4 regions of the Enterobacter sp. CFEC122 genome follow, and region 3 is predicted to be linked to each of the others. Evidence: predicted binding sites of a transcription regulator. Region 3 holds the regulator's gene; each other region holds the start of a gene.

Region 1 (3,211 bases), on a different contig from region 3:
TCGTCTTTGATGTCGTTTACAGATTTCAGGGTCGCGGTTGCGGTTTCGGAGAACTCGGTCGCGACGCGAACGTCAGTTGGAACCGGGATATCACAGGTACCCAGCAGGCGTTTGGCTTCGTCAACCAGGTCTGCTTCGTACAGGGATTTACCGACGTTGTGGCCCTGAGCGGCAACGAAGGTGTTCGCGATACCACCGCCAACGATCAGCTGGTCAGCGATTTTAGACAGAGAATCCAGAACGGTCAGTTTGGTAGAAACTTTAGAACCACCAACGATAGCGACCATCGGACGAGCAGGCTCTTTCAGTGCTTTACCCAGCGCTTCCAGTTCGTCAGCCAGCAGAGGACCGGCACACGCTACGTCTGCGAATTTACCGATACCATGGGTAGACGCCTGAGCACGGTGAGCCGTACCGAATGCATCCATCACGAATACGTCGCACAGTGCAGCGTATTTTTTGGACAGGGTTTCGTCGTCTTTCTTCTCGCCTTTGTTGAAGCGAACGTTTTCCAGCACAACCAGTTCACCGGCTGCAACGTCAACGCCGTCCAGGTAATCTTTCACCAGGCGAACCGGGTTGGACAGTTTGTCTTTCAGGTAATTAACCACTGGCAGCAGAGAGAACTCTTCGTTGTACTCGCCTTCAGTTGGACGACCCAGGTGGGAGGTGACCATCACTTTCGCGCCCTGCTTCAGAGCCAGTTCGATGGTTGGCAGAGATGCACGGATACGCGCGTCGCTGGTCACTTTGCCATCTTTAACCGGTACGTTCAGATCGGCACGGATGAAAACGCGTTTACCAGCCAGATCCAGATCGGTCATCTTAATTACAGACATGGTGAATCCTCTCGTTGATTCTTAAAGTTTTGCAGACGCACGATGCGCCTTACCTGAAACCTTGAGCAGCCATTGCTAACGTGGTGTCGAGCATTCGGTTAGCAAAGCCCCATTCGTTATCACACCAGACCAGCGTCTTGATAAGGTGTGCGCCACTGACCCTCGTTTGCGTGCCATCGACGATGGCGCTGTGCGGGTCGTGGTTAAAATCTACTGAGACCAACGGTAATTCCGTATAGTCAACTATACCATGAAATGCCCCCTGTGCCGCTTTTTGCAGCAACAGGTTGACTTCACAGGCTTTTACCGGTTTTTTCACCGTCACGCTAAGGTCGATCGCGGTGACGTTGATCGTCGGGACGCGCACGGCAATCGCCTCAAAACGATCGTTGAACTGCGGAAAAATTCGCGTGATCCCTGCAGCCAGCTTTGTATCCACCGGAATGATTGACTGGCTCGCTGCACGCGTGCGCCGTAAATCCGGGTGGTAAGCGTCAATGACCTGTTGATCGTGCATGGCGGAGTGAATCGTGGTCACGGTGCCGGACTCAATGCCATACGCATCGTCTAACAGTTTGATGACCGGAATAATGCAGTTGGTGGTACAGGAGGCGTTGGAAACAATGCGGTGTTCGGCTTGCAGCTCATGCTGGTTGACGCCAAACACGACGGTCGCGTCGAGGTCGTTACTGCCGGGATGAGAAAACAGGACTTTTTTCGCACCTGCAGAGAGATGCGCTTCGCCATGTTCGCGATTGCCATACACACCGGTACAGTCAAGCACCACATCCACACCCAGTTCACGCCAGGGTAGCCCGGAGATGCTGTTCTCATGCAGCACACGAATAGCGTCATCACCCACAAAAAGCTGATCTCTTTCCTGGCGCACATCCCAGGCAAAGCGTCCGTGGCTGGTGTCATACTTCAACAAATGCGCCATGCCCGCAGCATCCGCCAGTTCATTGATTGCCACCACGGTCATTTCCGCCCGACGTCCGGATTCATACAAAGCACGAACCACATTACGCCCGATGCGACCGAAGCCGTTAATCGCTACGCGTACGGTCATAGATCTCCTGCAAAGCAATCCCTGAGTTTGAGGTGGCTGAAAGAGTAATCCAGCTACGCCCGAAGGGGAATCCTTGCTGTCACAAACTGCGATTGATTGGTCATTTGTCGAACATTTAATCGACTGAAACGCTTCAGCAAGAATAAGCGAATCGGGGAATAAAAGGAATGTCTGTCCAGATGAATAAGCGAGCTATATGACTTGCGTCACATTTTAGGTGGAATAATGCTTACAAAAAAGCCGGGTGGCGCGCTAGCGCTTACCCGGCCTACTTTCGAGCCATTTGTAGGCCCGGTAAGCATAAGCGCCACCGGGCAAAATGGTGATTACAGCAGTTCTTTCGCCTTCGCGACAACGTTCTCAACGGTGAAGCCGAACTCTTCGAACAGCAGTTCTGCCGGAGCAGATTCACCGAAGGTGGTCATACCGACGATAGCGCCGTTCAGACCCACGTATTTGAACCAGTAGTCAGCGATACCCGCTTCCACTGCCACACGCGCGGAAACCGCTTTAGGCAGTACGGATTCACGGTAAGCAGCATCCTGCTTGTCGAACGCGTCGGTAGACGGCATGGAAACCACGCGCGCCTTCACGCCTTCGGCAGTCAGTTTTTCCCATGCAGCAACGGCCAGTTCAACTTCAGAACCGGTAGCGATGAAGATCAGCTCTGGCTGGCCCGCGCAATCTTTCAGCACATAACCGCCGCGCGCGATGTTCGCCAGCTGCTCTGGGGTACGTTCCTGCTGCGCCAGGTTCTGACGGGAGAGGATCAGCGCGGTAGGACCGTCCTGACGCTCAACGCCGTATTTCCACGCCACCGCGGATTCAACCTGGTCACATGGACGCCATGTGCTCATGTTCGGGGTCACGCGCAGGGAAGCCACCTGCTCTACCGGCTGGTGAGTTGGACCGTCTTCGCCCAGACCGATGGAGTCGTGGGTATAGACCATCACCTGACGCTGTTTCATTAGCGCCGCCATACGCACGGCGTTACGCGCATATTCAACGAACATCAGGAAGGTAGAGGTGTACGGCAGGAAACCACCGTGCAGGGAGATACCGTTGGCAATAGCAGTCATACCGAATTCACGTACACCGTAATGGATGTAGTTACCGGCAGTGTCTTCGTTGATTGGCTTAGAACCGGACCACAGGGTCAGGTTAGATGGCGCCAGGTCAGCGGAGCCGCCGAGGAATTCAGGCAGCAGAGGACCGAACGCTTCAATGGCATTCTGAGACGCTTTACGGCTCGCGATTTTGGACGGGTTCGCCTGCAGCTTAGCGATGAATTCGTTCGCTTTCG
Region 2 (3,211 bases), on a different contig from region 3:
GGCTCCTGTTATTTACCGCTGAGCGAGTTGTGGATCATGTCGAGCCAGTTCGGCACGGTCAGATGGAAGGATTCGATCATCTTCATGTCGAAGCCGCGGAAGAAGCCGCTCAACACGAACAGCAGCACGATCGCCGCCATCATCACTTTGGTGACGTGGTTCCAGCCGCTCTCCTCAACGCCTTTACCGATCAGGATGCCGAGAACCAGACCCGGTACGGCGTTCCCCATGATCAGCTGCGCCGCGCCGCCGAAGATGGTGGCCCAGAAGCCCGATTTTTTACCCGCGTCGATGGCCGCCAGCCAGAAGATCACCGGCATCACGGTGTTAACCAGCAGGTTCGCGGCAGGCACCAGCACCTTCACGGCGGTGACCTGCAGCGCTGCCGGCACGGAGGAGGCGGTCAGGTTCAGGAAGGTGACGACGAGCATGCCAATCACGCCGCAGGCAATCGCCATTTTGCGGGGGTCGTGCAGCGTTTCGCCGACGTTACGGTTTTTGATCATCAGTGCAGCAGCACCCCAGTTCGGGATGATGCGGTGGTCAACGTCCTGTGTGAAGGCACCTGCAGCCACGGAAGAGGCCCAGGCGTTAAAGAAGAAACCTAACCCAAAGGAGAAGTGGGACGCCGGATCCCCTTCACAGGAGTTCAGTTCCCCCAACGTACGAAACGCGCCCATACCCTGAGTGGTAGGCGCATGAAACATGCGTGCAGCCCCGGCTCCGACACCGACGCCAACCAGGCCGCCAATGATGAGCGATTTTATTAATATAATTAAGAACATCAGTCTGCCCTTTTATGAATAATCAGCGTTGCGTGACGAAATCCACCCGGTCAAGATTGATGGCGGTCACGTTGACGGTCACATCCAGCTCCACGCTGTAGGTGCGTCTTTCCCGGCGCAAAAAGAAGAACAGAAACGCTTCTTTACGCACCGCTTCTTGCGCCTGAACAACCTGCACATCCTGTGGCTCAATACGCAGTAAGATATGCGGTGAGGCTTTCATCACCGCGGCCTGAACGTGGTTGAGGGCGTCGGCAAAGGCGCGCGCTTTGGCGTCGCCCTTCCCCTTCACTCTCACCGTGGTTGTGAACTGTTCTTTCATGCTTATGCGCCGTATTTCTTCTGCCACGCCTGCACCAGACGCTCGCCCAGCTCTTCTTTATCCATAAAGCCAAAGCCCAGCACGTTGCAGCCTTCGTTGATGGCGGTCACGCCCTCTTCCACGGAACGCATGCCGTATTTGGCCTTGTAGCCATATTTGGTTTGGGCGGTGATGGCGCCCGCGCCGCCGCTGCCGCAGAAGGAGATGCCGAAGGTGGCGTTTTCGGCTTTCATCACGTCGCCGAGCTTCATGTCTGCCGCCATGCCCGGTACGACAACCGCGCGTCCACCTGCTTTTTCCACACCGGCCGCCACCTTCTGACCTTTACCCAGGCGATCGCCAATCACGACTGTAATCTGTTCCATGTGTTGCTCCTTAAAGGTTGTCTTTCGCGACTTCAAAGTGAACGGAGAGCAGCCAGGCTTCTTCATCAGGAAGGTTGCCAAACTGCGCCACCACTTCACGGGCAAGCCGCATTGAATCCGGTGAAATTTCGTCAAACAGCTCTGCTTCAACCTCCGGCAGCGGCTCGCCGGTCACGGACCGGTGCGCCATGGCGCGCACGTGGGAAGTAAGCATCTGCTCCTGTACCGCATTGGGGATGATGTTGTTCCGGGCCAGCAGGGCATAAACCTGCTGCAGCATGGTGTTCGCGAGCTGTTCTGTTTGCTCTGCCTGTTCCCCAACGTCGTTCATTACCGCTCCGTTAATCACTGGTCTTACCCCGTTAATGGCTCTGGAATAAAACTAACGTTGGGGGGGAATTGTTTGTAGCGAGTTGTTTTCCACTTCGAAGTGGAAAGGGGAGCCGCAGCAGTGATCTGTGCCACATAAATACGGTGAATCTGGATTAATCACGGCATTTGCGTGATTAATATCACGTATTCCAGCGGCAAAACGCGCGCCGGGGAAACGAAAACGTTCAGGCGTGGTGACGCAAAAATGTGATGGCGATAGGGTTTACTTATTACTGCGCAAAAAAAAACGGGGGCCACTGGCCCCCGCTGGTTGTTTGTCAGATGCGCGATCGGTTAACGGTATTTCTTGTGATACGTATTACGGGTCGTCACAAACTGCTCGGCCGCCGCCTGGGCTTCCTTCACTTTGCCTTCGTTAGCGAGCTTCAGCGCGCCGTCGATCTGGCCGACCAGCACGTCAAAGCCGTGGCGGTAGTCTTTCATCTCTGCACTGTCTGCCGCTTTGCTTTCCAGTTTAGGAGGCGTCGCTTTTTGTGCGTCCAGCGCCGCTTCACGCATTTTGGTCAGCGCGTCTTTCATTTCCGCCGCATTGTCGGTTTTCTGCACCACCTTCAGGTTTTGCCCGAGGATGCCCATGTCGTCTTCAAGATCGGCAGCAAACGCAGAAGAGCCAAGAACCAGCGTTGAAGCCGCGACGATCGCTAACAGATGTTTACGCATTGCTCACTTCCTTTTTTATTATTAACAAAACGCTATCTCTATTGTCCGGCGATTTTCATTTCCGGGAGTAATACAGAACCACACTGTATATTGCTGCGTGTTTCAATATCGTTACCGACCGTAACGATATTGCGCCACATATCCTTCAGATTGCCAGCGATGGTAATTTCGCTCACCGGATACTGGATTTCGCCGTTTTCAACCCAGAAGCCCGCCGCGCCGCGAGAGTAATCGCCGGTGATGCCGCTGACGCCCTGACCCATCAGCTCGGTCACCACCAGACCGGTGCCCATCTCTTTCAGCATCTGCTCAAAGTTGAGGCCCTGCCCGGCAATGCGCCAGTTGTGAATGCCGCCCGCGTGCCCGGTGCTTTTCAGCCCCAGCTTGCGCGCGGAGTAGTTGGTCAGAAGCCACTGGGTCAGAATGCCGTCTTTCACGATGTCACGACGCTCGGTGCGCACGCCTTCGCTGTCGAACGGCGTGGAGGCCAGGCCTTTCAGCAGGTGCGGATGCTCTTCGATGGTGAGCCATTCCGGCAGGATCTGCTTGCCCAGCGAGTCGAGCAGGAAGGTCGATTTACGGTAAACGGAGCCGCCCGCGATAGCGCCCACCAGATGGCCAAACAGGCCGGTCGCCACTTCGTTGGCAAAAATCACCGGGGCTTTCATGGTGGAGAGCTTGCGCGG
Region 3 (3,211 bases):
CAGCCTCGCATTTCGCAAGATTTTCGCCCAGCTGAATCTCCGTGCGGCGGAGGTCGAAGGCGACAGCTTTCACCGCTACACGCGCCCGGAGATGGACATGGCCATCCGTAAGGCGCGCGATCTGGGTAAACACATCAGCTACTTCGGTCCGGAAGCCAATGACTTCGGCCTGCTGGAACAAACCTTTGTTGAGTACGGCCAGAGCGGTAAAGGGCAGTCCCGCAAGTATCTGCATACCTATGATGAAGCCGTTCCCTGGAATCAGGTGCCTGGCACCTTTACCCCCTGGCAGCCCCTGCCGGAACCTACCGACGTGCTGTTCTACGAAGGATTACACGGCGGCGTGGTCACGCCGCAGCACGACGTGGCGCGCCACGTGGATCTGCTGGTTGGCGTGGTGCCTATCGTTAACCTGGAGTGGATCCAGAAGCTGACGCGTGACATGAGCGAGCGCGGCCACTCGCGCGAAGCAGTGATGGATTCGGTGGTGCGCTCCATGGAAGACTACATCAACTTCCTGACGCCGCAGTTTTCCCGCACCCATATCAACTTCCAGCGCGTGCCGACGGTGGACACCTCCAACCCGTTCGCGGCCAAAAGTATCCCATCCCTGGATGAGAGCTTTGTGGTGATCCATTTCCGCAATCTCGAAGGCATTGACTACCCCTGGCTGCTGGCGATGCTGCAGGGCTCGTTTATTTCTCACATGAATACATTAGTCGTACCGGGCGGAAAAATGGGGCTGGCGATGGAGCTCATCATGACGCCGCTGGTGGAGCGATTGATGGAAGGGAAACAGATCGCGTGAGTTTTTTGCCCGGTGGCGCTGCGCTTACCGGGCCTACGGTCGTGCTTTTGTAGGGCGGGTCAGCGAAGCGCCACCCGCCAAAACATTAAGCCTCGATCACTTCATACGAATGGGTGATTTTTACCGCTTTCTCCAGCATTAACGCGACAGAGCAGTACTTCTCCGCAGACAGGTCCACCGCACGTGAAACCGCCGCGTCTTTCAGTTCTTTACCGGTGACCACAAAGTGCAGATTGATGTGGGTGAACAGGCGTGGCGCCTCTTCGCGGCGTTCTGACGTGAGTTTGACCTCACAATCCGTCACGTCATGACGGCCTTTTTGCAGAATCGACACCACGTCAATGGCGCTGCATCCCCCTGCCGCCATCAGCACCATTTCCATTGGGCTGGGCGCTTTATCGCCGGAGTTACCATCCATCAAAATCTGATGCCCTGACGCGGACTCGCCCAGGAACGTTAAACCTTCAACCCACTTCACGCGCGCTTGCATATTCTTAAACTCCAACGTTGCATTTTTGGTGACAGATTACGCGTGCGTTACATTTCTCGCAATGGAAGGCGACCTGCATCATGCTGAAGCGAGACACCAGGAGACACGCGGCGAAAGCTATGCTAAAACACTCAGGATGCTACAGTAATACATTGACGTTACACATGTATGCAGAGGACATCAAACTTTACTGGCTGCGAAACGTTACGGTAGCCGACTTCCCAGGGTATGGGTAAGAATTCGATTGCAACCCCAGAGTCCGGATGCATCTGATGACTCTGGTGACAGCTTATAACAGAGGATAACAGCGCATGGTGCTTGGCAAACCGCAAACAGACCCGACTCTCGAATGGTTCTTGTCTCATTGCCACATTCATAAGTACCCATCAAAGAGCACGCTGATTCACCAGGGTGAAAAAGCGGAAACGTTGTATTACATCGTTAAAGGCTCGGTGGCAGTGCTGATCAAAGATGAAGAAGGGAAAGAGATGATCCTTTCTTATCTGAACCAGGGCGATTTCATCGGTGAACTGGGCCTGTTTGAAGAGGGCCAGGAACGTAGCGCCTGGGTTCGTGCAAAGACAGCATGTGAAGTGGCTGAAATTTCTTACAAGAAGTTCCGTCAGCTGATTCAGGTTAACCCTGACATTCTGATGCGTCTCTCTTCCCAGATGGCGCGCCGTCTGCAGGTCACCTCAGAGAAAGTGGGCAACCTCGCCTTCCTGGACGTGACGGGCCGCATCGCACAAACTCTGCTGAACCTGGCGAAACAGCCGGACGCCATGACCCATCCGGACGGCATGCAAATTAAAATTACCCGTCAGGAAATTGGTCAGATCGTCGGTTGCTCCCGTGAAACAGTGGGCCGTATCCTGAAAATGCTGGAAGATCAAAACCTGATCTCCGCCCACGGTAAAACCATCGTGGTCTACGGAACGCGTTAATTCCGCTTAAACGGCGTGCCATCGCAAGGTGTCACGCCGTTTTTGTCTCTACTCCTCATGTGGCGCAGGCTGATCTATCACCCGGAAGTCAACTACGCACTGCGACAAACGCTGGTGTTGTGTCTACCCGTGGCCATCGGCCTGATCCTCGGACACCTTCAGCAAGGCCTGCTCTTTTCCCTCGTGCCCGCCTGCTGCAACATTGCCGGCCTGGACACACCGCATAAGCGCTTTTTCAAACGACTGATCGTGGGCGGCTGCCTGTTTGCTGGCTGTAGCCTTGCCGTACAGCTTTTACTGGCCCGGGACATCCCGCTGCCGCTGATCCTGACGGTGCTGGCGATGACGCTCGGCGTCACGGCGGAAATCAGCTCGCTGCACGCCCGCCTGCTACCCGCCTCGCTGATTGCGGCCATCTTCACGCTGAGCCTCGCCGGGAATATGCCGGTGTGGGAGCCGCTGCTGATCTACGCTCTGGGGACACTGTGGTACGGGCTGTTTAACTGGTTCTGGTTCTGGCTGTGGCGGGAACAGCCGCTGCGCGAATCCCTGAGCCTGCTCTATGTGCAGTTGGCGGAATACTGCGAAGCCAAATACACCCTGCTCACCCAGCATACCGATCCGGAAAAAGCCTTACCGCCGCTGCTGACGCGCCAGCAGAAGGTGGTGGATCTGATAAGCCAGTGCTATCAGCAGCTGCATATGCTCGCCGCCAACAAGAACCACGAGTACAAACGGCTGCTGCGCACCTTCCAGGTAGGCCTGGATCTGCAGGAGCATATCTCCGTTAGCCTGCACCACCCGCAGGAGGTGCAAAAGCTGGTTGAGCGCAGCCACGCCGAAGCGGTGATCCGCTGGAACGCGCAGACCGTCTCGGCACGCCTGCGCGTGCTGGCTGACGATATTCTCTACCACCGCTATCCCACGCGCTTTAACATGGAAAAACAGCTCGGCGCGCTGGAGAAAATC
Region 4 (3,211 bases), on a different contig from region 3:
ACCGCGCTGAAATTAATTCTGCGTATCCAGCGTGGAAAGTTCTTTATCAATAAAGTAAAGAGCTTCGCCTGATTTCCCCACCAGAGATAATTTATCCAGCACGGATTTAAACAGCTTCTCTTCTTCATGCTGTTCGGCGACATACCACTGCAGGAAATTGAAGGTTGGATAATCCTGGCTGGTCATCGCGGCATGAACCAGTTCGTTAATTTTCTGGGTGATCAGCTGCTCGTGCTCGTAGGTGGCGCGGAACAGTTCATCGAGAGAATTATATTCAGCAAATGGGGATGCCACGGTTTCAATGCGCGGCAGGCTGCCGGTATCCGTCAGATAATCAAACAGACGCTGCATGTGGGTCATCTCTTCCTGCGCGTGACGACGCAGAAACGCGGCAGCGCCTTCGAAGCTGTGATAGCTGCACCAGGCGCTCATCTGCTGGTAGAGAAGGGATGAATACAGCTCAAGATTCATTTGTGCGTTGAGCTTGTCGATCATTTCAGTTTTCAGCATGGTGGCGCTCCGGGTTATTATTTCTGGTTCACAATGAGCGACACTATAATTTGTTATTTAATTATTTGCAAAACGTAAAATATTTATTTTATTTATTTAAAATACGAATGGGAATAAAACGCATTGGCGATTTTATCATTTATTAATGAGAATTGTTTTTGTTCGTGATGAAATAAACTGCCAGCCTGCGCTGGCAGTCTGGATTAATACCACGGATTGTTTGACTTAGGGTTCACGGCATAACCCATACATTTATACTGGATAGTCACGCTCTCGTTCAGACACAACGAGCCGCTAATGAGGGTGCAGGTTTTAATGGGCTGACCATAGGCTGAGGCCGTGGCGTACCCCATGCTCTGACACGCTTTTGCCGCCGTACCGTTATTCACATACTCATCGGAATACGCATTTTGCAGCGCTGCCTGACCGTAGTTAAGGCGGACGATGCCGTTCGGCGCATCGAGGCTGCTGACTTCAGCCTGGCGGTTAATGCTGCACCCCGCGAGCAGGAGGAGTGTGCCGGCTACAATGACTCTTTTCATGGTTCGCTCTGAGTGGATGGAAATACGTTATCGTACCCGCAGATGCCCGCCGCAATGGCTGGAATAGCCGGACAATCTGCCCTCACTCTTCGCAACGGGTCGATGGTGAACGCGATCAGACCCCACTCTGATTAAATTGTGATTTCTATCACAAAAACATTGATTTTTGTGATGGTGGTCATATTATAAGCGCATTGACGATAAAGTTGTATAACACGTTGATGGAGCATCACTGTGAAACTGCGCAAAATCCTGAAAAGTATGTGGGCCAATTACTGCCGCACGTTCAAAGACGTGCCGCCGGGCGCCATGTTCTGATAAAAAAAACCTGCTTCGGCAGGTTTTTTTATACCTGCAGACGTTGAAGGGAAGATGTCAGGGGGCGTGTTTTGATACTATGGCGGCCTTTAAATAAGGAGAAAACCCATGTCACAAAACCTGAGCGCCGATCAGGAACTGGTCTCTGACGTTGTCGCCTGCCAGCTGGTTATCAAGCAAATCCTGGATGTTCTGGACGTGATTGCGCCGGTTGAAGTGCGCGAGAAGATGTCTACCCAGCTGAAAAACATCGATTTTGCCAGCCATCCTGCTGCCGCTGACCCGGTAACGCTTCGTGCGATCCAGAAAGCCATCGCGCTGATCGAGCTGCGATTCACGCCGCAGGGTGAGTCCCACTGACGCAGGGAAATGGGCGACGGCATGCGTCGCCCTTTGATGTTATCAGAAGAACGTCTGGACCAGCAGGTAGCTCGCGGCACACGCGCAGCTTACCCCAATCAGCCCTGGCAAAATAAAGCTGTGGTTGATGATAAATTTACCGATGCGGGTCGTGCCTGACCGGTCAAAGCCGATGCAGGCCAAATCGCTGGGATAGGTCGGCAGGACAAAATAGCCGTAGGACGCCGGGAAAAAGGCGATCAGCATTTTCGGGTCGATGCCCAACATCAACCCCATCGGCGCCACCGCCGTCAGCGCCGCCGCCTGGCTGTTCACCAGTTTTGACACCAGAAACAGCACAATCGCATATGTCCACGGGTGGCTTTTCACCACGCCTTCCAGGGCCAGCTTTAACTCGTCGAGATGCGCCTGGAAAAAGGTATCGCTCATCCACGCCACGCCGAATACCGACAAGATCGCAACCATACCGGCCTTGAACACCGCGCCGTTGGAAATCGCGGAGGCATTGACCTTACAGGCCATCAGCATCACGGCACCCGCAATTAGCATCATCATCTGGATGACAAGGTTCATCGACAGCGCCGTCATTTTGCCTTTCAGTTCAAAGGCGGGGCGCAGCTCAGGGAAGGCCCCCAGCAGAACGACCACGGCAATGCCGGCAAAGAAAATCCACGTGGACCAGTAGGCCTGTTTTGGGAAACGCTGATTCATTAACGTCTCTGTTCCGCCATAGATAAACTCGCGCTGCTTAGGATCTTTTAGCTTTTCCTGAAACTCCATGTCGTCCGCCAAATCTTTCCCGCGGCGTAAACTCCACAGTGCAGCAATAGCCACGCCGAAAAGTGAAGCGGGAACCGACACGGCGAGAATTTCCAGAATTCCCCACGCGTGGCCGATCCCATGCTGGGCCGCCAGGATGGACACCAGCGACACGACGGCAACGGAAACGGGGGAGGCCGTGATCGCCATCTGCGACGCGACCGACGCCACGGCCATAGGGCGCTCCGGACGGATCCCTTTTTTCAGGGCGATATCCGCAATAATCGGGAACATGGTGTAGACCACATGGCCGGTGCCGCACAGAAAGGTCAGCATCCAGGTGGTAAACGGGGCGAGCAGGGTGATGTGCTGCGGGTGTTTGCGCAGCAGGCGTTCCGCAAACTGCATCATCACGTTGAGACCGCCCGCCGTTTGCAGGGTAGCGGCACAGCCAATCACCGCGAGGATGGTCAGCATGACGTCAACCGGGGGTTTACCCGGCTGCAGACCAAAGACGAAACATAAAATAAAAAGACCAATACCGCTGATTAACCCAAGCCCCATACCGCCGAAACGCGTACCCGTCAGCAGGCAGAGGAGAATGACAACAAACTCAATGGTGATCATGATGCTCCCTCGTCAATGATTATGTAATTAAATAAATCATCACACGTTGTGTGGTTAATCATTGAGAGCCAGATCTGATTTGTTAAATTTCAGCA

What was found. The regulator CRP, encoded in region 3, controls carbon source genes, mostly activating them, when cyclic AMP is high. The targets are predictions, from matches to a motif close to ATGTGANNNNNNTCACAT.
Region 1: the regulator CRP is predicted to act here: its motif matches at 2,103-2,120, upstream of epd (erythrose-4-phosphate dehydrogenase).
Region 2: the regulator CRP is predicted to act here: its motif matches at 1,922-1,939, upstream of ACVCAM_RS21445 (glycine dehydrogenase).
Region 4: the regulator CRP is predicted to act here: its motif matches at 1,189-1,206, upstream of azuC (stress response protein AzuC).

Annotation. Positions count from the first base shown of each region.
Region 1 covers NZ_JBRIQR010000021.1:71,559-74,769, reverse strand. Annotated here, with positions in the region: gene pgk (phosphoglycerate kinase) at 1-839, opposite strand, end outside; gene epd (erythrose-4-phosphate dehydrogenase) at 889-1,908, opposite strand; gene tkt (transketolase) at 2,235-3,211, opposite strand, start outside.
Region 2 covers NZ_JBRIQR010000040.1:15,802-19,012, forward strand. Annotated here, with positions in the region: gene ACVCAM_RS21430 (DUF4311 domain-containing protein) at 9-785, opposite strand; gene ACVCAM_RS21435 (DUF4312 family protein) at 808-1,107, opposite strand; gene ACVCAM_RS21440 (SFCGS family glycine-rich protein) at 1,110-1,472, opposite strand; gene ACVCAM_RS21445 (glycine dehydrogenase) at 1,483-1,821, opposite strand; gene cybC (cytochrome b562) at 2,139-2,525, opposite strand; gene pmbA (metalloprotease PmbA) at 2,564-3,211, opposite strand, start outside.
Region 3 covers NZ_JBRIQR010000028.1:55,781-58,991, reverse strand. Annotated here, with positions in the region: gene ACVCAM_RS18355 (phosphoribulokinase) at 1-808, shown strand, start outside; gene ACVCAM_RS18350 (OsmC family protein) at 894-1,298, opposite strand; gene crp (cAMP-activated global transcriptional regulator CRP) at 1,610-2,242, shown strand; gene ACVCAM_RS18340 (YccS/YhfK family putative transporter) at 2,300-3,211, shown strand, end outside.
Region 4 covers NZ_JBRIQR010000010.1:42,871-46,081, forward strand. Annotated here, with positions in the region: gene ftnA (non-heme ferritin) at 13-510, opposite strand; gene yecR (YecR family lipoprotein) at 714-1,052, opposite strand; gene azuC (stress response protein AzuC) at 1,287-1,370, shown strand; gene ACVCAM_RS09040 (DUF2766 family protein) at 1,479-1,730, shown strand; gene ACVCAM_RS09045 (anaerobic C4-dicarboxylate transporter) at 1,773-3,116, opposite strand.